Regions from separate parts of the Salipaludibacillus sp. CF4.18 genome, predicted to be linked through region 2. Evidence: riboswitches for the same ligand, from Rfam matches in the RefSeq annotation. Region 2 holds a riboswitch; each other region holds the start of a gene.

Region 1 (8,524 bases), on a different contig from region 2:
TTCCGGCCTCTGCATATGCCGCAGTATTAGGTCCATCCAAAGTTATAACATCTGGTAATGTATCTGTTGTTAAAGCGGCATTAATTTTATCTTCGTATCCGCCTCCAGCTCCACTCCTCGGAATAAACTCAATCTTAGCAGTGTATGTGCCTTCATTCTCTTCATTAAATCGATCAATAGTATTTTGCATTGCTTCCCCTTCAGGAGTTTCATCTGAAGTGTGGACCCAAATAGATACTTCATTTTCACTAGCACCTGATGATTCATTTTCGCCACCACAAGCTGTACCAATAATTGCCACCAAAATTAAAATAGTTAAAAACATAACTTTTTTCATGTCTAATTACCTCCCCTTATAGTAAATGTAAACGCCTACAACGAAATTATATGTCATCCGGTTTCATATGTCAACCGGATGACATATAATTTTAAAAAAATTTAAAATCTCTTGAAAAGTCTCAAATAATGGACCACCTAGCTGTTAGGTTGTCTCGCCTTCTATCAATCTAACAGGTAGGATCGTTTCCATTTGACTATGATCGCCTTCTTCATTTATTTCTTTAATTAAGATTTCAATCGTTTTTTCAGCAATCTCTTTTATTGGTTGTTGGATAGTACTTAATTCAGGTAGGAGTAATCTAGTTGTCTCTGTCCCGTCATAGCCAATAACTTTAAAATCGGAAGGTATGTTTACTTTCCTTATTTTTGCTTCTCTCATCACTGCTGAGGCAATCAGATCATCACTGGCAAAAATACTATCTACTTGTGGATTTTCATCGAATAATTGCTTAATAACTGCTTGATTATTTCCTTCTGTTTCATAGGTAATAGGAGTCAATTGATTGTCTCTCATAACATCCTCATATGCCTTTCTTCTTAAATTAGCAGGGGTCTCTAATAAAATCGGACCATTAATATGAATGATGTTTTGACAACCCTTATTAATTAATAACTGTGTGGCTTGTCTTCCACCATCATAATTGTCACTTGAAACAACAGGAATATTTCCTGATAAATAACGATCAACCCCAACAACTGGGAGAGTAGGTATATCGTATTCCTTTACTCCTCGATTATGAGCACCGGCTATGATTCCGTCCACTTGATTTCTCTGAAGCATCCTCAAATAACTTCTCTCTTTATCTTCTTGTCCTTGACTATTACACAACAAAATCTTATATCCTAAAGATGCTGCTGTATTTTCTATATGAAAAATAAGCTGTCCATAAAAAGGATTCGTTGTAGTAGGAAAAATAACACCAATTAAGAATGTTTTCTTTATAAACAACGACCTTGCAACATCATTTGGAAAATAATTAAGTTGTTTCATCGCTTCATCAACTTTTTTTCGAGTCTTTTCTCCTATATAACCTCGATTATTCAAAACTCTAGAAACAGTTGTTGGTGAAACACCAGCAACTTTTGCAACATCTGAAATTTTCGGCTTCACATTAAACTTCTCCTATCTGCTATTTTTCAAAATATGTAACGGTTACATTTTCGCTAAGTCGATGCTAATCTTACCATATTTTCAATTAAAAGTGGTAGCCAATACAAAAGACACCTATAGTAAAGGTGCCTGAGTTCGGTGTTTTTCTAAAAAAGGGCTAGGTACCGCAAATGGAGATTTTTCCACGAACGAACTGTACGTCATCTGTTCTTGGACTTAAATTAGCCTGTTCAATATTTAACGATTATCAGGTACAACGTGTGCTAAAAATTCCTAAACAATCGCACCTCGATTAATGTTTTTCTATTGCATAGTATTGTTGTATTGTGTAGTAAAAGATCTTCTTAAAAATGACAAGTCTTATTTCACTAAAGAATGAGCAAGTTAAATAATCCTTCAAAAAGCATCAGGTTGAATGGTTCCTTGATCGAATGCTTTACAACTTAGCCAAGTGGGGCCAGGTTCCGAACTTTCTATCGTTTATTGAAGGAGCTGGAGAATTCCTTGGGGGAGCTGGTTAGCCTGTGCAAGCATCGCTGTGGCCGATTGATTTAGGATATTATTTCTCGTGAAATTTGTCATTTCCAAGGCCATATCTGCATCTCGTATTCTGGATTCAGCAGTAGTTAAATTCTCTCCATAGTTAGTAAGATTAGTAAAGATATATTCCAACCGATTTTGCTGAGAACCATACCTTCGCAATTGCTTGATCCACTCTCTCTAGCGCTTCACTTGCCAATGTTCGATCCAGCACGGAAAGATTATCTATACCTAGCGCTTCCTCCCTCGCATCTGTAAGTATAATTTCCAGATTATCTCCTGCATTAGCTCCTACTTGAAGCAATAGATCATATCCCTGTTCCTGCTCTCCCTCCCAGGTAATGCCATATTAGGGGGTACTGACTGGCCATAAAATGTATTAACCGAGAAAGTTCCTCCACTGGATACGGTTCTTTCTTCCCACTGAATACTATATCCACTGTCACCCACTGGTTCCCCTCCAGTATAGTTCCAATTGTTTACTGAATCGTAGGAGCCAATTGCGAACTGGGAAGGCACTTCGATCACTTCAAACTCTCCCGTAGTCTTTAAATATCCTTGCGCCTGAAATTCTGCGTTTCCTCCACTACCAGTATTCTGATTGTATACGGTAAACTCTGCAGGAATCTCCTCTCCTAAAAATACTGTTCCTGAGGAAATCGCTTCATTATTTACAAGAAAGGGAGCACGATCATCATTTCCAAGCATCGTGTCAATATGAAACTGAAATCCAATCTCCTTGTCTTCCCCGGATGTATTATTTAGTTCGTAGGTGATTTCATACTGATCTTTGTTTCTGCCAACGATTTGCACAAGCTGCTTGATCTCTACTTCTTCAACTAAAAATACAGTTGTATGTATACCATTTTCCTCTGTTGTATCCACATGTAAATATTCATCAATATTATAATCAGTATTTCCAATTCTGATAGATGGCTGGGAAGTCCCTCCGGATCCATATATTAACCGCTGTTGATTGTCAGCTTCAGTCGTAGGATACCCTTCTTCTGTTGCAAAGTTTAATTTTCCTTCAGGAGTAACCGGGTTAGCCGAAAGAACATTTTGAGGAGAGATTTCGGTTTCTCCGATCGGTTCTCTGGTAGTGGGTCTTGTTCCATTTAATAAATGAATGCCATTAAAGGCTGTTTCATTCGCAATGGTATCTATACCCTCCGTCAGCTGATTTAATTCTTTTTGAATTTGCTCCCTGTCCGACAGAGTATTAGTATCATTTAATGCCTGCACGGTTAGCTCCCGCATTCGCTGGAGTTGCTCATGGATGGTAGAGAGCCCGCCTTCTGCCGTTTGAATGAGAGATACTCCATCAAGCACATTTCGTTCCGCCTGCGCTAAACCTCTAATCTGAGCACGCATTTTCTCGGAGATTACCAGGCCTGCCGCATCGTCTGCCGCCCGATTAATTCGAAGACCGGAAGACAATTTTTCAAGTGTCTTAGAGGTTTGCATAGTATTTTGTGATAAGTGTCTATAAGTATTGAGCGCGGGAATATTATTATTTATTTTCATAGAGACCTCTTTTCAACGTATTGCATACCTCTTATTAATATCGGTTTATTACAATTGGATATTAATATACAGTATAGAATTATTAGTAATTTTTCTGGTTCATTTTCTCGTCAGGTCCAGGACAATAAGCCAGAAAGAAAGCTCAACTGGAATCACACTATCGTAGTTTAAGTATGTTCAATCGCTGAGACACCCTTGAGATCACTAATCAGACTTCGAAACTTTCGTCTTCCCCCTTCTAAGAATTCATCCAAATCCTCTTCCTTTTCATCATGAAGATCAATCCGGTTGACCTCCTATCGGCGTAATCCCTGATTTGTTGATTTTCTTAAGTTCCGCCAGTTCAGTACTCCTCCAAAAGATTGATAATTAAACAACCAAATCATCTTATCGGCCCGATGCAAAAAAAACCATTCCGTTGAATTCGTGTGATCCCCTGGCGACCATTACGTTCGGCTGTTAATTGATCCAATCATGTTTTATCAATAGGACTCATTCAAATCTTGTTGGATCTCCGAAATATCCTGTGAAATCAGATGTGTAATCAGCCTTGATCGTTAGAAGTTTTTCCATTTGTTAAAACCAAACCTAGATTGTTCTTCCACCCCATATCAAATCAAAATACTCTCTAATCCTATTGCATATATGTATGTTGATTACAAAATTCCACTCATTCTTTAACCTCTTGAAAACCAGCCACTCTCACCAATTACCCAAGCCCTGCAAGTGAAGCAGAGAACCGTCCCCAAAGTTCTTTTAGACATAAAAAATCCCCCCTTCAAGTATCCAGATTTTTTATTTTTTAATCTGTCTACCTAAAGGGGAGCATATCAACCGTCCCTATGCTTCATAGCCCTATCTCCTTCTATTTAAGTCTAAACTTACTTACTTGATTGCTTAGTTTCTCTGCAAAAACAGATAAGGAATTCGCACTTTTAGCAATTTCCTCTATTGACGTTGTTGTTTGTTGTACCGATGCTGATGTTTCGTCAACTCCAGCCGCAGACTCCTCTGATATAGATGCAACAGTTTCTATAGAAGTGTTCATTTCTTTTGTGTTTTCTGTGATACTCACAAGACTAGTTGACATTAATCCTATTCTTTCTACCATACTTGTGACAGCTTCATTAATTTGTTTAAATTTTTCACCTGTTATCTTTGTTTGAATGGAACCTTCCCCAACTTGACCATATCCGTTTTCCAATGCATCTACCAAACCTTTTGTTTCTGTTTGAATAGTCAATACAATACCTGTTATGTCAGTCACAGAAACAGAGACTTGATCTGCAAGTTTTCTCACTTCATCGGCAACCACCGCAAATCCTTTTCCATGCTCACCAGCTCGCGCGGCTTCAATTGCTGCATTTAAAGCAAGTAAATTTGTTTGTTCTGCAATAGTCTTTATTACATCTACAAGCTTAGAAATTTCTTGTGATTGTTTATCTAATCCTTGTACTTTGTCTACTGATTCTTTAACAATCGTGTTAATTGAAGCCATTTGTTCAATAGAGGTTTTTATTAGCCTGCTTCCTTGATTGCTCATATCTAACACGTCATTGGATGAATAGGATACACTTTCTCCAGTTTTGTTTAATTGATGTATTTCAATCGTAAAGTTTTCCATCGTTTTAGCTAGATCCATTGCCTTATTAGCTTGAGACTCTGTACCACTAGCTAACTCTTGCATCGTTGAAGCTACTTGTAAACTACCTTCTTTAATTTGATTTGAGGATTGCGTTAATTCCTCACTCTGACTTGAAACTTCTTCTGCCACCTGAGAAACCTCTAGAATCATTTGTTGAAGGTTATCTTTCATTTTTTCAGCAGAGACCGTTAAATCGTATAATTCATCTCTAGACTTAGGCTTGTTAATCGTTGTATTTAAGTTACCTTTTGCTACATCTTCCATGAAAACTTTCAATTCTTGAACAGGTCGAGTAATTCTATTAGCGAATATTAGCGCAACAGCTAAACCGATTACCAAAGCAATAATTAAAGGAATCATTGTATCCTTTAGGAACTCCATTTTCATGGCGCTAATAGTAGCCGAAATATCTTGGGATACTTCAAGAATTGCTACGTGCTGATCACCAGTAGGATTCATTAATGGAGAATAGAAATGCACCGTACTTGTTTCATTGTCTACAATTTTATGGGTGTCACCTGCTAAAACTTTATCGTAGACTACTTCAGAAATGACAGGTTGTCCAAGTTGATCGGATAAACTTTCATCAGAAGAAGCTACAAGTGCTTCTGTATTATAAATGGAAACATTGCCACCAATCATTTCGGACACTTTATTTAACGACTTGTCCTCTAATTCTAATCCGGTTTGCATTGTACCTATTATAGTTGATCCATCTTTAATTGGAACGAATGCTCTTACCGCTAATCCCGAAGTACCTGCTGCGAATCCAGTTACTTCTTTACCATCCAATGCTGCAATAATAGAAGCGCTGTCACTCTTATCGTCACCATATTTACCCGGCTCATGCCCTCTTGTGAATACGATACCGTTTTCATCCCCAAATTCAAACTTATTGATTCCTACTGTTTCTTCTAACACCTTGAAGACAGATGCAACTTTTGCATCGAGAGAAACTCTATCCCCTTCTTTGAACGAAGCTAGGAAATCTTCATGTCTAGCATATCGACTCGCTTCAACTAAACTTTGCTCTGCCTCATTTGCGAAATAAACTTCCGCTGACTTTACAGCTGTATTGATGTTAGCTGCAACCTGATTGGTTTTTGCCTGACTATAAAGCATATATGAACCGACAGCTAATGGTACCATTGCTACTAAAGACACTAGGGTTAATAACTTAAACTTTAACGATTTAATATTCATTTTTTTCCTCCATTTAAGTGACGAATAAACTTGATTCTTATAATTAAGTACATCACAATACTTCTCAATAAAGAAAGTCCAACTAAAAAGACTTCCCTAAATCAAACCTTTTAGATTGGAAGTTTCAATAAAAGTACATTTTTGACAAGGATTGATTTTCCCTCTTTGAATTATGTAGTACGTTAACTAAATATGCTAGTCGACATCGTTTATAAAAACTTTATTATTTATAGCTTCCTTCCGTCGTTTTTCCTGGTGAATCTTTTATATCAATTCTGATTATAATAGGAATTCTTGCTTTTCCTTTCACTTTTGCCTCACCGCCAATTATAGACCTCCACTAGTACGAATACCTTTCCTTAAACCTCAAAATACTCCCAAAGAACCCCTCTTTGAATCTAGACCATGTGTAATTTATAAATGCTAACCCAGCAGTCTTTAGACCTGTGGCTTTGCGTCTTCACCTTTTGATGAATTTACCGTTATCAAATAGGTATCCATTTTATAAATAGGTATATTAACCTTATATAAGTCGATGTTATTTATAATTAACATGAGTATTATATCACTGGTCAGTTGATAAACATAGTACTATTTTCTATAACAACACTACGTTTTTAAGCCAAATTTAATCACATTGGACTAGATAGTGGTCATATAGATTCTTCAATTCTAAATACTATGGCAATAAAGGAATAGCCTCATCTCATTAATTATTTCTATAATTGTAGTGTCTAAAATTTCCCCTTTTAAATTCCGATTGTCTTTTTATGTAGGGAATGGAAATTTATTAACCAAAGTGGGCTATTACGTTGTGACTTTCTAAAAACAAATAATGTTCTCGATTGCTTCATCGGATAAGCGAATATCGGATTACTTTAACCCCCATGGTAGGAACCATCCTGCAAATAATAAGGACTTAGAAAGGTATTTGTCGCACGATTTTAATTGTAAGGGGCACACAGATTCCTATACAATAATTAGTAGATTTAAAGTAGAAATTGGAGAGTCTAATAGGATAAAAGAGGTGATCTTTGTTGGGAAAGTTGAGTAAAATTGTAGCTTTATCAGTGATGGTTTTCACACTGTTTTTTGGGTCTTTTGTTGTCCCGTCCGGAGTATCTGCAAAGACGATGAAGCATGACACGTTGTATTATGTGGCATTGGGAGACTCACTAGCGGCTGGATACACACCAACATTTCCTGGTGGAGATCCTTTCGACGACAGTGGTTATCCCGAGTATTTGAAAACCCGTCTAGAGCAATCCAATTATACTACCGAGTTAAATAACTTGGCAGTAGGCGGTAACCAAACTACCGATGTTCTTGCACAGTTAGGTGATCGAACCATCATTTCAGAAATTCAACGGGCTAATATTATCACTTTAAACATAGGCGCAAATGATATTTTACAATTACTTTTGTCTGGTGCAAGTGAAGAAACGATACAAGATGCTACAGGAAAAACATTGTCTAATATTGCTCAAATACTCGGAACCATCCAAGCCTTTAATGAAAAAGACGCCAACATTTATATCATGGGATATTATAATCCAGTAGTATTGTATGATATACCTGATTTTCAGAAAGAATTAATTAATAGTATTGTTGTAGAGTTTAACATGGCACTGGAAAATTTAGCATCAACAATGGGGGTTCATTTTGTTCCTACAGCTAATCTGGTAGAGAAAAATGCAGACTCTTACCTTACATCCTATGATATACACCTTACAAAAGAAGGTTATGAAGGTGTAGGAAAAGAATTCTGGAAGTCCCTGAACAAAACAAAAGGATGGAAGCAGAACTAGTCAATAAAAATAAGCATAAGCCCTCGGAGAGCAACTTCCGAGGGCTTTTTTTAGTAATCCCTTACAACTATTTACTAGACGTGACTGACGCATGTTAAATACTATTTTTAAGATGTACTAGCGGGACCTGCATCTCCATTTGCACCAATAACTATGAGGTAATTTTAAACGTGCAAGGGTAATGCGAAGACCCTTGATCCCCCTATTAAGAGGTAACTTCAGCTAAAAAAAACAGCTCTTTTCAGAATCTCTAAAGAGCTTTGATATCATTTAACTCATCTACTGTACAGGCAAAAGAAACAGTTTCTTTAGAAGGGGAACAACTTGTTGCTAATCGTACACTAGTCCCTC
Region 2 (8,524 bases):
AATATGTGAAAGTAGGAGATGAAGAGATTTTAACGAATCCATTAAATGATACGGAACTTATTCGTTTAACTGAAGCAGCAGTGAATAATGATCACCCTCTAGTATATATGGACCATCTTGATATGAAAGCTAATATACCATATCATGCTAGAATTGAAGAGAGTATCAGTCTTTCATTGAAATTTAAACATCCGGCTTACGATCCCAGTTATTTAAATGGCCGAGATATTTACCAGGCGTTGTTATTTAACACAGCGGAAGAAATGCGTCCATATAAAGAAAGTTTTCAGAAGTTTGACTTTGTGCGCTGGCACGAATTTTCTACAGATGTCGTGCCTAAGGGCGGCTCTAAGGCAAAGGGAATTGAAGCTGTGATGAATCACCTTGGATTTGCTAAAGAGGATGTGTATGCATTTGGAGACGGTCCAAATGATATTGAAATGCTTGACTACGTTGTAAATAGTGTTGCGATGGGTAACGCCGGTGACGCGTTGAAGAAACAGGCTTCGTATGTAACGAAAGACGTTGATGACGATGGTATATTACACGGATTAAAACATTTTGGATTGTTATAGAATAAAAGAAGTAGCTTTATTATTACCTAAGTAACTCGTTATGTTTATGGTTAGAGGTTATGAGCGGTATAGCTGAATATATAAGCGAGAAGCACGGAGGAATGAGCAAGCTGATCTACAAAATGAGCGTGTTTACGTTAGAAATGCGCATTGCAACTTTGAAAAAGTTCACTTTTGCTTTATAATAGGAAAGTGAGCTTTTATAAGAAGAGAACGGCTTTGCCGTTTTTCTTAATTGACTCTGTAGCTCAGCAGGATAGAGCAGCCGCCTCCTAAGCGGCAGGTCGGAGGTTCAAATCCTCTCAGGGTCACCACTACATATATTTAACCCCCTCTAACCTAGGGGTTTTTCTTTTAAAATGGTATTACAGTTTTAGTCAAGTTTACCTATTTAGGCTATATTCTTACGTTTGTATTTGAAATTATTAGAGGGTTTGAATAACTTCAATAGGGAATAGTATAATAATAGAAAAAGGCAAACTATTTTAAAGAATAGGACGCAAAGCTTAGGGTCTAAGGTTTAATAAACTACGATCGCCTGGTTACCAATATAACGAAGTATTTAATATTAAAATTATTGGCTATTCTCCATTGAGAATAGCTATTTCTGTTTTATGGAAGAGAGTCGTTAATATAAAGAAAGTCTGATAAGTTATTAAAAACTTGGGGGTAAAGACGTGTCTTCTAAACAAAGGATATTAAATCAAGTCTCTACATATGAGTTAGCATTTGAGAATTCAAAAGATGCAATTGTTATTGCGGATGCTTTTGGAACAATCATTCATACTAATTCTACCCATCATAAATGTTTTGGTATTCCCAATGATCGAGATCTTTCTCCTATGGAATGGTCGAGCTATTTCGATATATATTATGATGATAGTATTAAACCGATTCCATTAGAAGAAACCCCGTTATTTCGGATAATCGATGGTGATCAAGTAAATGATCTTGAAATTGCCGTCAAAACGAAAAACGATGAAAAAAGAAATTACATCATGAATGGAAATCAAATTTTATCAGAGGATAACGCAGTCATTGGAGCAGTTCTCATAGCTTATGACATTACAGAAAGAAAGCGTTCTGAATTAAAATTAAAAGAAAGTGAATCAAATTATCAAAACATTGTAAAAATGTCCTCAGAAGCGATCGTTATTCACCGAAATAATGAAATTTTATTTGTTAATGATGCTGCAATAAAAATAATAGAAGCTAATAACCAAAAGGATCTTCTCGGTAAATCAATTTTTGATTATCTTATTCCTCATCATCATGAGACGGCTCTTAAAAGAACAAATATTCCGTTAGAGGGAAAGACAGAGGAAGCAACTCAATATAAAGTAACAACGTTAAAGGGTAATACAGTAGATTTAGAGGTTACATTAAAAGAGATCCAATTTAGGGGACAATCGGCTCTTTTATCAATGGGCAAAGATATCACTCAGGAGAAATTAATGACGGAAAACCTGGAGGAAAGTGAAGAACGATATCGTTCTTTGTTTATGAATCATTCGGAGGCCATTTTTACTTTGGACTTAGATGGTAATTTCTATAATGTTAATCCTGCTTGTGAAAAACTATCAGGATATAAATATGAAGAGCTTATTCAACAATCCTTTATACCATTACTCAAAAAAGAACATTTAGAAAAGGTTTTATACCATTTCACTCAATCGTTGCAGGCAACACCACAAAATTATGAATGTTCGATTGTAAATAAACAAGGGGAAGAAATTGATTTAGTGATAACCAATATCCCAATCATTGTTAAAGGAGTAATACAAGGAATATATGGGATATGTAAAGACATTACAGTACAAAAAAGCATGCAAGAAAAGATTGAACATATGGCTTTTCATGATGATTTAACTGGCTTGCCAAATCGAAATTTCCTAAATGAACAGCTAAAAAATACAGTAGTAAACCCGGAATCGGAGCAAAACTTAGCCGTTATTTTTTTAGACCTAGACCGGTTTAAATTTATTAATGATACATTAGGGCATGGAATTGGTGACCAACTATTAATTCAAGTTGCTAAACGAATTAAAGCTATTGTTCGTGGCAAGGACACCGTTGCGAGATTGAGTGGCGACGAGTATGTTATCTTATTAGATAACCCGGATGAAGATGATGCCAATCAAACCGCAGAGAGACTTCTTCAATCCTTTAATGAACCATTTATGATTGATCAACAAGAGGTTTACTCGACTTGCAGTATCGGAATTAGTTCAAGCATAGGAGAAGAGGACGTCAAGAGTCTTCTTGAAAATGCTGACTTAGCGATGTATGCAGCAAAACAACGAGGTCGAAATAATTATCAGGTTTTCACACAAGATATGAATAAGTTGGTTGAACGTAAATTAAAGATTGAGACGAGCTTAAGAAGCGGACTTATAAATAACGAATTTCAGCTTTATTATCAACCACAGAATGATTTAAACACGACTGAAATAATTGGTGCAGAAGTATTGTTACGATGGGAACACCCGAAACTAGGTTTTATCCCTCCGGACGAATTTATTCCAATAGCAGAAGAAACAGGGTTAATAGTTCCTCTTGGCGACTGGGTACTTCAAGAAACATGCAGCCAACTTAGAAAATGGTTGGACGCTGGTCTTCCTCCTATCAGAATTGCTGTTAATATATCATCCGTACAATTAGTTGGAAGTAAACTACCGGAAAAAATACAACAAGTACTACAAGCGAATAATATTGATCCGAAACTTTTATGTGTAGAAATGACAGAGAGTGTGATGCAAAATAAAAGTGAGACACTCCCCATTTTGAAACAGCTAAAAGAATTAGGTGTTTTCATCTCCATAGATGATTTTGGGACAGGTTTCTCTTCACTGAACTATTTGAAAGATCTACCGATCGATGAACTAAAGATAGATAAATCTTTTCTCCAAGATATATTGAAGGACCCTAAAGAAAAAGCGATTGTTAAAAGTATCATTGATTTAGGAAATAATTTGGCGCTGCATGTAATCGTTGAAGGGATAGAAAATGAGGATCAAGTAAAATTACTAAAAGAACTTAATTGCGTTATTGGACAAGGATACTACTTCAATAAGCCTTTACCGAAAGAGGAATTTGAAGCTGCGGTTTTAAAAAGTAATGTTTGCAAGTTTACCTCAAAATAGGAAATAAGAAATAAGAAAAGTTTTCAGCTTTAGAATTACTTTTATTTTTTCCATACTAAAAAGAAGCATTGGAATCGCGGTAATGATTCAATGCTTCTTTTTTAGCTTAAAATGTATTATTTTTGTACTTGATTTGTAGCTGTTGCTTTTTCTACTGTCACGCCATGCGCATCAATCTCAAGTAATTCGATGCGATGCTGCTGATAGTGGCTGCGCAATTGGAGTTTAATTTCGCGGCCATTACCCTTTGGTATGAAAAAGAGTACGATAGGACCTGCTCCGCTAAGTGTAGCGCCGTAAACAGGAAGTTCTTCAGCTAGCTGATTTGCTTTTTCCCATTCAGGAATGGAAGGCATACGGTAAGGAAGGTGGAAAAGATCTTTTCCCATCATTTTGCCTGCCAGTGCCCAATTACCTTGTAATATGGCTGCGACAAGCACATTACTGACGCCGCTTGCTTCAACGGCCTTTTTATAAGAGAAATCCTCTGGCAGAGAGCCACGAGATTCTTTCGTACTTAATTCATATTCAGGTATCACGGCAACAAGATCGATGTCAGGTACGCCAGCTAAGACAATATTAGTTTCGTCTTCTCGATGGCTACCAATAATCATTCCTCCGTATATGGACGGACCAACATTATCAGGGTGTCCTTCTTCGAGACTTGCGAAGCGTGCCTTTTCATCGGATGTGAGTTCTAAATCCAACAATTGGTTTGCAAGCTCAATTCCAGCAACAATCGCGGTGGCACTGCTTCCAAATCCTCGTGCCAGCGGAATGTCACTCTCCATTTCTACTTGAACGGCCGGTAATTCTTTATCGTATTCGCTGGCAATTTTGGCAGCGATTTTATAGACCAGATTATCTTCACCAGAAGGAATACCTTCAAGGTTTTCGGAAACGGTGTGAAAAAACCACTCGTCACTTTTTTTTATACGTAGAGTTAAATATCGATTCAACGCCATTCCCACCGAGTCAAAACCAGGGCCTAGATTTGCTGTACTGGCTGGGACTTTGATGGAAAACAGCTCGTTAAAGTCGGCTGTCATCGTTTTACACGTCCTAACATATGGTCAATTACGACGGATTCTTCATTAGGTAAAGCAGTAGGCTGAACGAGAGAAGAGTCAATAGCGTAATTCGGATCTTTCAGTCCATTTCCTGTTAGAACAGCAACAATACGTGATCCTTTCTTGATTTCTCCTGAATCTAATTGCTTTTTAATTCCGGCAATAGAGGCGCAAGAAGCGGGTTCAGCAAAAACACCTTCTTCACGGGCAAGTAGTTTATAGGCTTCAAGAATTTCACCGTCTGTTACGAAATCAATTTTACCTGATGATTCCTCTGAGGCACGTACAGCTTGTGTCCAGCTGGCAGGATTACCAATGCGGATGGCAGTTGCAGCAGTCTCAGGGTTATCAATGATTCTATTCTGCACAATTGCTGCAGAGCCTTCAGCTTCGAAACCTCTCATTTGTGGTAGGCCAGTTCCTTTTGCTTTGTGATATTCGTTGAATCCCTTCCAATAAGCGGTGATGTTACCGGCATTTCCCACAGGAATCGCTAGCACATCAGGTGCAGCGCCTAATGCATCACAGATTTCAAAAGCTGCTGTTTTTTGACCTTCAATGCGATAAGGATTCACGGAATTTACTAGTGCAATAGGCGACTGCTTCTCAAGGTTACGAACCATTTGCAGAGCATTATCGAAGTTACCGGCGATACTGTAGATCTCAGCACCGTAAACAACAGCCTGGGCAAGTTTCCCCATGGCAATTTTGCCCTCAGGTATAACAACGAGGCATCTCATCTTCGCTTGTGCGGCGTATGCGGCGGCAGCAGCGGAAGTATTCCCGGTAGAAGCGCACATAATTGCTTCACTGCCAGCTTCTTTAGCTTTTGCTACGGCCATTACCATTCCACGGTCCTTAAAGGAACCAGTTGGATTAGCCCCATCATATTTCACGTGAAGTTCAATCCCCCATTTTTCAGAAAGATGTTTCAATGGAAGAAGGGGAGTATTCCCTTCTTGCAAGGAAAGCATGGGTGTATTTTCGTTAACGGGTAAATAAGCTTTGTATTCTTCTAACAAACCTCGCCACATTATTTTCGGTCCCCTTCCACACGGTAGCTGCTTTTCACTTCCACAACAACATCCGCATCGGCTAATTTTTCTAATACTAAATCATAGTTTTTCTTTGAAACAGCGTGAGTAACAACAATAATCTCTGCAAGTTTACCTTGATTTAATGGAAGCTGCAGGATTTTCTCTAAACTTACTTCGTTCTCATGGAACAAGTGTGTAAGTGAAGCGAATGTACCTGAAATATCTTTTGCATGAATACGTAAAAAGTATTTTGCATGAATATCATCGGGGTCTTTCAGCTTCTTTTCAAATTGAGGAAGGATCACACTGTTTCCATTCACTCCGAGACGGTTATTTTTCAAAACAGCAACTAAATCTGATACTACGGCAGTGGCTGTTGGTAATTTACCGGCCCCTGGTCCGTAAAACATCGTTTCTCCAACTGCATCTCCATATACATATACAGCATTGTATTCATCGTCAACAGATGCAAGAGGGTGCTCATGAGGAACGAGTGTTGGTTGAACACTTACTTCTACTTTATCATTAAAGCGATTGGCAATGCCAACGAGCTTCATTGTATAGCCAAGTTGTTCACAAAATGCAAGGTCTTCTCTTGTGACTTCTGTAATACCACGGATAGAAACGTCATCGAGGTCCAGATTCATTGAAAAGCCTAACGTACCTAAAATACTGATTTTTCTAGCCGCATCGATTCCTTCAACGTCTGCAGTTGGATCTGCTTCTGCATAGCCTAACGCTTGGGCTTCCTGGAGAGCTTCTTCGTATCCTCGGCCCTCTTTCGACATTTTTGTAAGAATATAATTCGTTGTACCATTTACAATTCCGATCATTTTACTGATTCTATCAGAGGCAAGTCCTTCTACTAATGTACGAAGAATAGGGATACCTCCAGCAACACTAGCTTCGTAGAATAGATCACACCCTTGTTTATTTGCAAGCTCGAGTAGCTCAGAGCCATGAATAGCCATGAGGTCTTTATTAGCTGTGATAACATTCTTATTATTCTCCAGTGCCTGACGGATGTACCTTCTTGCATCTTCAATTCCGCCCATCACTTCAATGACAGCAACGATCGATGGATCATTCAAAATATCATCTGCATTTAGGGTCAATTGATCGTCATCTATCGTGATCTCTCTTTCTTTATGGAGATTGCTAACGAGCACTATCTTAACCTTTATACTGCAACCTAACTGGTGCTGCAATTTATCCTGGTGATCTCGAATAATTTGAAGGACACCTGTACCAACTGTTCCAAATCCTAACAAGCCTATATTCATTTCCTGTGCCATGATCTATCAACTCCTGTGCTGTCTCTATTTAAAGTACATATGTGTTTGTATAAAGGACATTATAGAGGGGAAATGCCGAGAATACAACCGTTTTGACGAAAATAATAGTAGAAATGCTTTTGATTCAATCCTTCTAGAAAAACAGAAGCGTCATTATTAGTCGATTTAGACAAATGTCCTCCGTTAACAAGGAGTAATTAAAGCTATGGATTTTTCTCCTTCCTTATAATACTTGTCTCACCAAACGGTGGGGAGATAACCCTCACATTGAAAAATGAGCAGAACCATTTGATTGTGAGTGTCAGGGATTACGGATTAGGAATTCCTGATGAAGCATTGGAGAAACTATTTAATAAGTTTCAGAGAATTGATCAAAGTGACCGTAAAAAAATCGTTGGAACCGGATTGGGACTTGCTATCTCAAGAGAAATTGTCGAGAGGCATGAGGGAGAAATGTGGGTGGAATCCAAAGAAGGAGAAGGCTCGACATTCTACTTTAGCATTCCACTCGATTCGGATAATACGATAGATAAGGGTACAGTCATTAAAGGTTCACCAGAAGTTCCTTTGAAAAACGGGGAAACGGTGATGATTATTGAAGATGATACGAGTCTAGCCCTTTTACTATCGGAGGAGTTAAAAGCTAGTGGATTTCGAGTGCTTCATCATTATGATCCGAAAAATGCCTATACTGATATATTGAAGCAACCCCTGGCAGCGGTTGTAGTCGACCTAATGTTAGGAGACGATATGGATGGCTGGGAACTTATCAAACAACTAAAGGAAAACGAAGATACGGTGCAATTACCAATCATTATTTCCTCTGCCTTGGACAAGTCAGTTGAAAAGGTGGAAAGGTTCCAAGTGAATGAGTATCTGACAAAGCCATATCCACCTAAGGATCTTTCTAAAACACTGTTAAATTTTATCCAATCAAAAGAAGGCAAAGATGGAGAAATCTTATTTCCGGAAGAAGAGTAGAGCAACTCAGGAGTTAATATATAGGACTTTGACTTTTACTGATCTATAGTTGATAATAGGCTTACTTATCTAATTTTCAGTACGAGCGAATTCCCATTTTTCATAGAAGGAGGTGAATACAGATGATGTTCGAAATATCCCATGATTTAGTGCCAGCTCTCATAACGATAAGTTTATATATGACATTTGCGGGTGCGCATCTTTTACATTTTATGGTTCAAGAGTCCGGTGCAGCCAATCGTCATATGTCACAAAAGAAACTAAGTGTATGTGAACAATTAAGCGGTTCGGAAAACCTAATGGCTGATCACAATGTGAAACGGCGTACGTGGATAACCAGAATCATGAAACGAAAAGAAGGTCCTGAGGATGATTCCGATTATTTGTCCTTCTCGAATCCAAGCAAACAACCAATTCGAGGAG
Region 3 (8,524 bases), on a different contig from region 2:
TATGTCCATTATGGCTGCTCTTGCCTCTGGTTTAGCTGTTCCTTTGGCTGAAAACTATAGCCTCGGCTGGGAGAAATCTCTTGGTGTATGGGCACTCTTACCCTTGATTGGGATACTTATTTGGCTTCCCCAATTAAAAAATAAACACACAAAAGCAAAAAACTCTGTTAGTGCAAAAAGCTCTATTTGGCGTTCCTCACTTGCCTGGCAAGTGACACTTTTTATGGGACTTCAATCCTGTATTTATTATTGTCTGATCTCGTGGCTTCCTGAAATCCTATACAGTCAAGGGATTGATGTTGTAACTGGAGGCTGGCTCTTAACGGTCCTTCAATTTGCTGGTCTTCCAGCAACTCTGTTAATACCAGTTCTTGCAAGTCGCATTTCTAATCAACGTCCGATTGTGGCTAGCATTGCTATTCTGTACCTTCTCGGTTTTATCGGAATTTTTTTAAGTGAAAATATGATCTTAGTCGTAGCCTTTATTATTGCATTAGGTGTGGCACAAGGGGCGGGAATTAGTCTTGCTCTAATTCTATTCGCTTTACGAGCCGAAAACGCAGAAGGTGCAGCTAATTTATCCGGTATGGCACAGTCCGGCGGATATTCATTAGCAGCAATAGGCCCATTTTTTATGGGATATTTATTTGATTCTTTTCAAACATGGACTCCAGCTTTTGTGATGTTTGGAATTCTATGTATCGGATTACTCATTGCTGGTCTTGGAGCAGGCCGAGATTTATATATATTGCAATCTGAACAAAAACAAGCAAAGATGAAAGCTTAATTTTTCTAGAAATTAGAGGGTGACGTAAAAGTCACCCTCGTTTCATTAGATTGTTTTTGTCGGAAAATAATAGACTTCCCGTTTGATCAGCAAGCTAGCACTAATAAACGCTAAAAGGGATAATATAACAGGGACCACCACGGCATGAACGCCAAACAGGTCACCATACTCACTATTAAATCGAAAAATGATAATGTAAGAAACGAGTCCTGTAATCATAGAAGCGATAGCCCCGTATTTATTACTGTACTTCCAATAAAGACCAAGTACGATTGGCCATATAAACGCCGCTTCTAATCCCCCAAATGCAAATAGATTTAAGTAAATCAATAATTCCGGAGGGTTAATCGCTAAAAGAAACACGATAATACCTAGAAATGCAGTCACACCCATACTTACTTTCTTCACATGGCTATACGTTGCTTTTGGCTTCATATAATTAATATACACATCCTTAACAATCGAAGAACTTACTAGTAAAAGCAGGGAGTCCACTGTTGACATCATTGCTGCAAGCGGAGCAGCCAAAACCAAACCAGCAAGCCACCCCGGTAAAACCTCCAGTGCGATTAACGGGATAACCTGATCCGCCACCTCAATACCTGGTAGAACTGGACGCGCAAACACACCAATTAAATGCATATTTAACATGATAAAACCAACAACAACCGTGCCAATCATTAACGCACGGTGCATCGACTTCGAATCCCGATAGGACATCGCACGAACGGCGACTTGAGGTAAACCAACAACCCCTACCCCAACTAAAATCCAGAAAGAAGACACGTAAAGACTGGTGAGTTGACCTTCATGACCATAAGGCGTGATGAGATTCGGATTTTCAACCATTAAATCATTAAAAATCTGATCCAACCCGCCACCGGCAATAACCACACCAATTAAGAGGATAAGTGTTCCACCAAACATGACGAATCCTTGAAGAGTATCTGTAAATGCTACTGCACGGAATCCGCCAATAATTACGTAGATTAACACAGCAATGGCAAACACGAATAAAGCTGTTTCATACGTTAGTCCTGTTAAGGACTGAATTAAGTAGGCCCCACCAATCCATTGCGCTGCCATTGCAGCGAATAAAAAAACAATGATACTAAGCGCAGAAACCAATACAACAATCGTGCTTTTATATCGTTCTCTTAAAAAGTCAATCAATGTAATTGCTTTATACCTGCGAGCAACAATTGCGAACTTCTTCCCTAATATTAGCAGGACAAAATAACCCGTCGCAACTTGTGTCATTGCAAGTAAGACCCATCCTAAACCAATCGTATACGCAGCCCCTGGTCCCCCAAGAAAGCTTGAAGCACTTCCATACGTAGCGACCATTGTCATCGCTAGAACGAGCCCGCCAAGTTCCCGGCCTCCAAGAAAATAATCACTTAAAAAAGAAGTGGATTTAGCCATTTTCCGGTTGGACCAAACCCCTATAAGAAAAATAACTACTAAAAATAGAATTAAAGGCAATAACACATCCCAATTCATGATGAATGCCCTCCATTCCCCGTGTCATCTTCATCTTCCAATGACATGTCAACAAGTACAAATTTGACAACGATAAAAACAAGGATGACCATCACAATAAAACCGACAATACAGCTCCAAAAAAACCAAGCCGGAAATCCAAATACGTATGTATATTCCTCCGGGGCTTTCGATCCCATTGTATATGCAAAACCATACCACCAAAGAATATTTACCAATGCAAGTATAACCCCGATCCACGCCTCGCGGTGCGCAATTTTAAAACGTCGCTCTGTCGTCCGCTCCGGTATTCTATACATCGTCACTGCCCCCTAGATTTTCTAACCTTCCACAATTAAATAATCGTTCTTATTTATTTACATACTAAAGAATTTTCTTTCAATGAGCAACTTCTCTTGCCTTGCAGATACCGAACGTGTTTCGTTGTCACCTTTTTTTCAATCTAGTATAATAAATCGATAATAGGACAGTTCAGGGTGGTAGTTTTTTAGAAACTGTTGTTTTGGAAGAGTAAGAAAGATAATGAGAGGGGTTTTACTATGAATATTACAGTCATAGGCGGGGGACTTGCTGGTGTTTTTGCAGCTAAAACTCTTATTGAAAAAGGAGAAACAGTAACAATTATAGAAAAAAGCAGAAGTATTGGCGGTCGTATGGCTACAAGACGTATAGGAGAAGGACGAGCAGATCACGGTGCCCAATTTTTCACTGTCCGTTCGATTGAACTCGAAAAACTAACGGAAGAATGGTTAGAGAATAAGTGGATCAAACGATGGTTTGGAGATGATTACCCAAGATATTCAGGTATGGAAGGGATGAACTCGTTCATTAAAAAAATCGCTCAAAATCTGCCTGTCACTCTTCAGGAACGTGTCGATCATATAGAAGCTAAAGACACGGAACTGATTCTATCGACTAACACAGGAAAAAAATACACCAGTGATGCTGTTGTATTAACAGCACCTGTTCCTCAAGCATTAGAATTGCTAGAAAAATCGCCAATTCACGTAACAAATCAAGATAAGAATTCCCTTGCTGCTTCAAAATTTAAACCTTGCTTCGTCGGATTACTCACACTAAAGAAACCTGTTTCTATAGGTGAGAATGGAATAATTTCTGATCACGTACCTGCTGGTGTCGATAAAATTGTAGCAAACGATCAAAAAGGAATATCCCACTCGCCAATCTTATCTGTCTATATGAACGGTGATTGGAGTAGAGATCACTTTGCCCTAAAAGATGACGAGGTGCTTAACGAAATAGTAGCTATTCTCTCACCAGACCTTATTGAATCTAATAATCTATCGGCCTATCAATTAAAACGTTGGCGCTACGCGGAAGCGACACACGTGTACAGAGAACCTTTCTTAAAACTGAAAAATTACCCGATCTTCATTGCAGGCGACAGTTTTTTAACAAAAAATGATACTAGTGGCCGAACGAGAATCGAGAGTGCTATTCTATCGGGTATTCGAGTCGGAGAGGCCACTTATCGGGATTCACGTTATTGAATTTTAAGGAAGCGAACTCTTTATAACTTCGTTACCGTTGTCCTTCAACCCACCCGCACTTAATCGCTTTTACCAGTGCATCTGTGCGGTCTCGTGCACAAGTTTTTTTAATAAGTCGACATACAATGGTACTAATCGTTGACTCGGCAAAATAAAGTTTTTCAGCGATATTTTTATTGTTTTTTCCATCAAGGATCAATTGCAGAACAATTTGCTCATTCTTTGATAATTGAAGGTCAACCTTATCTTTAATAAGAACAAGCTGTTTAATCGGCATACTTTTGTATTTAATATGATCTATCTCATTCACAATATCTTTATGAAAGTCTGCCTCTAAAAAAATTCCTGTATTTAATAAAGTTTGCAACACATTTGAATAATTATCCTTTAAATAAGATAATGAAACTAACCCGCTTATCGGAAATGATAAAGTAGTAAGTAACTCTTTATGGAGAGGATTTTTACTTATAAGTAAAATGTGACAGTCTTCTTTCCTTTTAAGTTCATGTATTTTTTCTAATATTAAATTCAGTGAATATTTATCGTCATTATCAAACGAAAAGAAAATCCAATCTTCTTTAGTGTCCTTCTGTTGTTTTAACGTAAGGGCAATAATTTCCTCTGAAATTTTTCCTCTTAAACTTCCAGACAAAATGTCGGAGCTTTGATCATAGTAGATGATTCTAGATTTAAGTGATTGTACTTCTCTTTTTTTAGTAAGATTCATTCTGAAATTCCCTCCTTAAGTAGTAATACTAGTTAACATCATTCATTACTCAGAGCAACTAAATTATATAGTATTTAAGTACTTATTTATGGAACACAAAAACCCCACCAAAAAGAATGGTGGGGTATGAAAATAAGGTTACTTATTTTCAAAAGAGTCCAACTCTTTTCGGTAACCCGGCTGTCTTAGCTTTTATAAAGCCTTAGACCCGAAGCTTTGCGTCCTTATTTTTCAATAAGTTTGCCATTATCGAAGTTTATCGAATTATAGGTAATAGGTATTAAGTAAAATTATAGTCTTTTTTCGATAGAATGTAAACGTTATATGAGAGAAACTCCGTCTTAAATAGATAAACAAAGCCTCTCAAAAGTTAATTTCCAACTAATTGAAAGGCTTTGTTCAGTTTAAATATGATTATTCGGTGTCGTATATCTCTGATTCTGTTAAGTGACCTTCTTTAATTATTGTGTCATCAATGTTATCGGACGTAACAGCAATCGGATCTAATAAAATAGAAGGAACCTCGATTTGACCGTTGTCAGTTAGTGAATCTGTCCCAATTTCTTCACCGGCAGCAATCTGCATCGCCAGTTCAGCAGCTCTATTGGCAATCAAATTAATTGATTTATACACTGTCATAGTTTGTGTGCCCTCAACAATTCGTTGAACACCATCAAGTTCAGCATCTTGACCGGATATTGCTCGAAGAACCAAAAGGAAACCACTAGTATGTATTTGTTATTCCCCTTCATGTATCATGAAGAAAAGCAGCAACATCCATGAAACGAGATAACATTAGAAAAATAATTTAAGAAAAACGCATAGCGTCAAAAAAACTAAGGAGATAACTATCAATGACGACCATATTAGTAATTGAAGACGAAGAAGCCATTAACCATGTTCTGCGCGTTTTTTTACAGCGAGAAGGTTGGCATGTTATTCAAGCATTCAACGGAAACGAGGGAATCGATGCCTATTACGATCATCACCCAGATTTAATCTTACTGGATGTGATGCTTCCTGACCGAGATGGTTGGAGCGTCCTTCATGAAGTGCGTGAAGAAAGTCAGTGCCCTATTTTAATGCTGACTGCTCTCGGTGACGTGCAGCACCGACTAACAGGATTGAACAGTGGCGCTGATGATTACATCACGAAACCTTTTATTGCCGATGAAGTTGTCGCTCGAGTTCATGCCGTCCTTAGGCGTGTGACTACCCCTTCGGAAGAAAGAGATAATTCTACCTTTACCTACGGAGAGCTCACGATAAACGAATCCACTAGAGACGTTCGTATTGGAGGAAATATTGTGGCCATCCTTCCAAGAGATTTTAAGCTTCTTCTTTATTTGGCACGAAATCCAAACCAAACATTGACGCGCGAGCAACTATTAGAAAATGTTTGGGGTCAGGACTACGAAGGCACAGATCGAGCTGTTGATTTATCCGTCAAGCGGATCCGGCAAGCATTGAAAGATTGGTCAGATGACGAAGGTGAACTAACGACAGTAAGGGGAATGGGGTATCAGTTCCGTGTCTACACGAAAAAATAAACGGATTCCACTGCTCCAACATTGGACAAGACGTTATTTAATGACCCTTGTTGTCGGACTTATTGTAATCGGGATTATTTCTGCTCTTTGGATTCGCCACACTACTATAGAAAACCGGATTGATTTAACACGGTTTATTGCAGAACAAACCGCGGCACAAGTTGTTAATTTACAAGAAGATGAGACAACCCTGGAGGACACTCCAGAAATTAATCCTCAATTTCGAGAAGAAACAGAGATTTTTGTTGTGGATCCAGGAGGTTACACGCTTTCTCCATATAACCGTCAAGGTGGTCTCTCCATTCGAAGATTCCCTACGACGATATTGGATAGCGAAGAGGATGTTCAAGTTGTTGATTTAACGAACGAAGGAGACCGTTTCTATGTCGTGAAGGCCCCTATTGAAGATCAAGACGTTCTTTTTGGCTGGGTGCTTGTTTTACAAAAAGAAGAGTTTGTAACTTCTGTCCAACAAGAATATCGCCAACTCACCATGATGCTTTTAAGTATGGCGGTTCTTGGATGGGCGGCAATCTACTTTCAATTACGCCGATTAGTTACACCGATTAAATATGTCTCTAATGGTGCTCGTAAAATTAAAGAAGGCACGTATCAAAAAATGGCACTTACTCCAGAATCTATTAAAGAGGAAGAAGTCTATGATTTAGTGGAATCCTTTAATGAGATGGCCAATCGTCTTGAACAGCTGGAAGAAACGAGGACGGCACTGCTAGCCGGTGTGACACATGAATTAAAAACACCCGTCACCTCGATTAGCGGGTTGTTGCAAGCACTTGACCAGGGCGTTGTTCAAGGAGAGGAAGCGAAATCTTTTGTGAAGTATTCATTAAAGGAAACGGAAAAACTACAAACAATGGTCGAGGATTTACTCGTTTTCAATTCTTTAGCCGTCGATGCTATTCCGATGAGGAAAGAGCCGCTGCTTATCGCCGATGAAATCAAAGATGCCGTTAATCAATGGCGGGTAAATCGTACACAGTGTGAAGTAAGACTCGACATTTCTGAAGAGGTATTGGATGTCGAGGTGGATCTTGATATCGTGCGTTTCCAGCAAATCCTAACAAATTTAATGAATAATGGTGAACAAGCGATGTCTGGAATTAATCATGGAACAATGTTTATTCATGTTTTTGTCCGTGACAAGAATGTATTTGTGCAAGTTTCAGATGAAGGGATCGGAATACCCTCTAATGAACAGGAGTTAATTTTTGAGCGCTTCTTCCGCGGTGAAGGGAAAAAGTATCAGACAAGAGGACTTGGACTTGGTTTGGCCTTGAGTCGAATGCTTGCTGAGGGGCTGGGCGGTAACCTGACACTGACTTCGAGTGGTGATGAGGGTACTGTATTCACATTATCCCTACCAATTGCATCAGGTGAAGAAAAGTAATTTGCGTTAATAAAGTTTAGTCGCGTAATGACAGTTGCGCTGCTAAACTTTTTTTATTTGCCTCTGTTATGATGATTTTTCAATATCGTCATTCATTTTTTAACAGAGTCTTTTAGTAAAAATGGAAAATTACTTTTTCACACTTTTTGAGATTTCCGACATCTAGCCGACATAATCGAAGTCTATTATTAGAATCAGTTAAGAAATGCATTTGAAAAAAGAAAGGGGATTTTATATATGAGTAACTATGATGAGTATAAAGATGAAGAAACGGAAAAATCAAATCCGTCAGAGAGGGAAACGATTGAGACCTTAGTAGTCCCTGAGAAAAAACAAAAATCAGCTGGATGGCTTCGTACCTATATTTTCCCTACAGGAAGTGGTTTTATTGGAGCAACTATAGCAGTGTTAATTTTGTTTCAAACGGAGATTGTCGGCCCTGTTACGGCAGAAGAAAACCCGGATTCCACCAATGAAACAGCAGAACAGTCATTAGAAGCAACAGAACTATCTAGTATGTCAGGAGACGCTTTGATAATTGAAGATGTCATCGAAAGTGCTTCAAAGTCAATCGTAGGAATCGTTAATATCCAGCAAGAATCTTGGCAAACACCTACTGGTCAAACAGCGCAGTCGGAAGAAGGCGTAGCAGCCGGAACTGGTTCCGGTGTCATTATCGATACAAACGAAGATTACACATACATTGTTACGAATAACCATGTTACGGAAGGCGCCAATGAGATTGAAGTTTCTCTAGAAAATGGTGAGACGAGAATTGGCGAAGTGGTTGGTTCTGACACTTTAACCGATTTAAGTGTTGTTCAAGTCGAATCCTCTGAAGATGACATTGCCATGAAGTTCGGTGATTCTTCTGCGTTACGAGTTGGCGAAGAAGTATTAGCTATCGGAAATCCACTAGGGTTGGAACTTTCTAAAACAGTCACACAAGGAATTATCAGTGCGATCGATCGTTCGCTTGAAATTGATACATCCGCAGGGTCATGGGATTTATCAGTAGTTCAAACGGATGCAGCCATT

What was found. Region 2 has a riboswitch for cyclic di-GMP ahead of ACHABW_RS14210 (EAL domain-containing protein). Riboswitches for the same ligand answer to the same signal wherever they lie in the genome.
Region 1: it holds a riboswitch for cyclic di-GMP, as region 2 does, so the genes downstream of both, ACHABW_RS14960 (methyl-accepting chemotaxis protein) here and ACHABW_RS14210 (EAL domain-containing protein) in region 2, are expected to answer to the same signal.
Region 3: it holds a riboswitch for cyclic di-GMP, as region 2 does, so the genes downstream of both, ACHABW_RS04885 (response regulator transcription factor) here and ACHABW_RS14210 (EAL domain-containing protein) in region 2, are expected to answer to the same signal.

The regions. Positions count from the first base shown of each region.
Region 1 is NZ_JBIMEV010000025.1:16,265-24,788, forward strand. It holds gene ACHABW_RS14935 (ABC transporter substrate-binding protein) at 1-337, opposite strand, end outside; gene ACHABW_RS14940 (LacI family DNA-binding transcriptional regulator) at 482-1,450, opposite strand; gene ACHABW_RS14945 (flagellin) at 1,931-2,152, opposite strand; gene ACHABW_RS14950 (hypothetical protein) at 2,103-2,294, opposite strand; gene ACHABW_RS14955 (flagellin) at 2,282-3,517, opposite strand; gene ACHABW_RS14960 (methyl-accepting chemotaxis protein) at 4,383-6,365, opposite strand; cyclic di-GMP riboswitch class I at 6,785-6,856, opposite strand; gene ACHABW_RS14965 (GDSL-type esterase/lipase family protein) at 7,403-8,173, shown strand.
Region 2 is NZ_JBIMEV010000022.1:61,151-69,674, reverse strand. It holds gene ACHABW_RS14220 (Cof-type HAD-IIB family hydrolase) at 1-575, shown strand, start outside; tRNA gene ACHABW_RS14215 (tRNA-Arg) at 813-889, shown strand; cyclic di-GMP riboswitch class I at 1,040-1,125, shown strand; gene ACHABW_RS14210 (EAL domain-containing protein) at 1,253-3,718, shown strand; gene thrB (homoserine kinase) at 3,835-4,767, opposite strand; gene thrC (threonine synthase) at 4,764-5,822, opposite strand; gene ACHABW_RS14195 (homoserine dehydrogenase) at 5,822-7,120, opposite strand; gene ACHABW_RS14190 (hybrid sensor histidine kinase/response regulator) at 7,346-8,101, shown strand; gene ACHABW_RS14185 (hypothetical protein) at 8,224-8,524, shown strand, end outside.
Region 3 is NZ_JBIMEV010000004.1:186,233-194,756, forward strand. It holds gene ACHABW_RS04865 (CynX/NimT family MFS transporter) at 1-787, shown strand, start outside; gene panF (sodium/pantothenate symporter) at 833-2,290, opposite strand; gene ACHABW_RS04875 (YhdT family protein) at 2,287-2,589, opposite strand; gene ACHABW_RS04880 (NAD(P)/FAD-dependent oxidoreductase) at 2,830-3,801, shown strand; gene ACHABW_RS04885 (response regulator transcription factor) at 3,833-4,528, opposite strand; cyclic di-GMP riboswitch class I at 4,696-4,783, opposite strand; gene ACHABW_RS04890 (hypothetical protein) at 4,943-5,242, opposite strand; gene ACHABW_RS04895 (response regulator transcription factor) at 5,383-6,078, shown strand; gene ACHABW_RS04900 (HAMP domain-containing sensor histidine kinase) at 6,059-7,486, shown strand; gene ACHABW_RS04905 (S1C family serine protease) at 7,724-8,524, shown strand, end outside.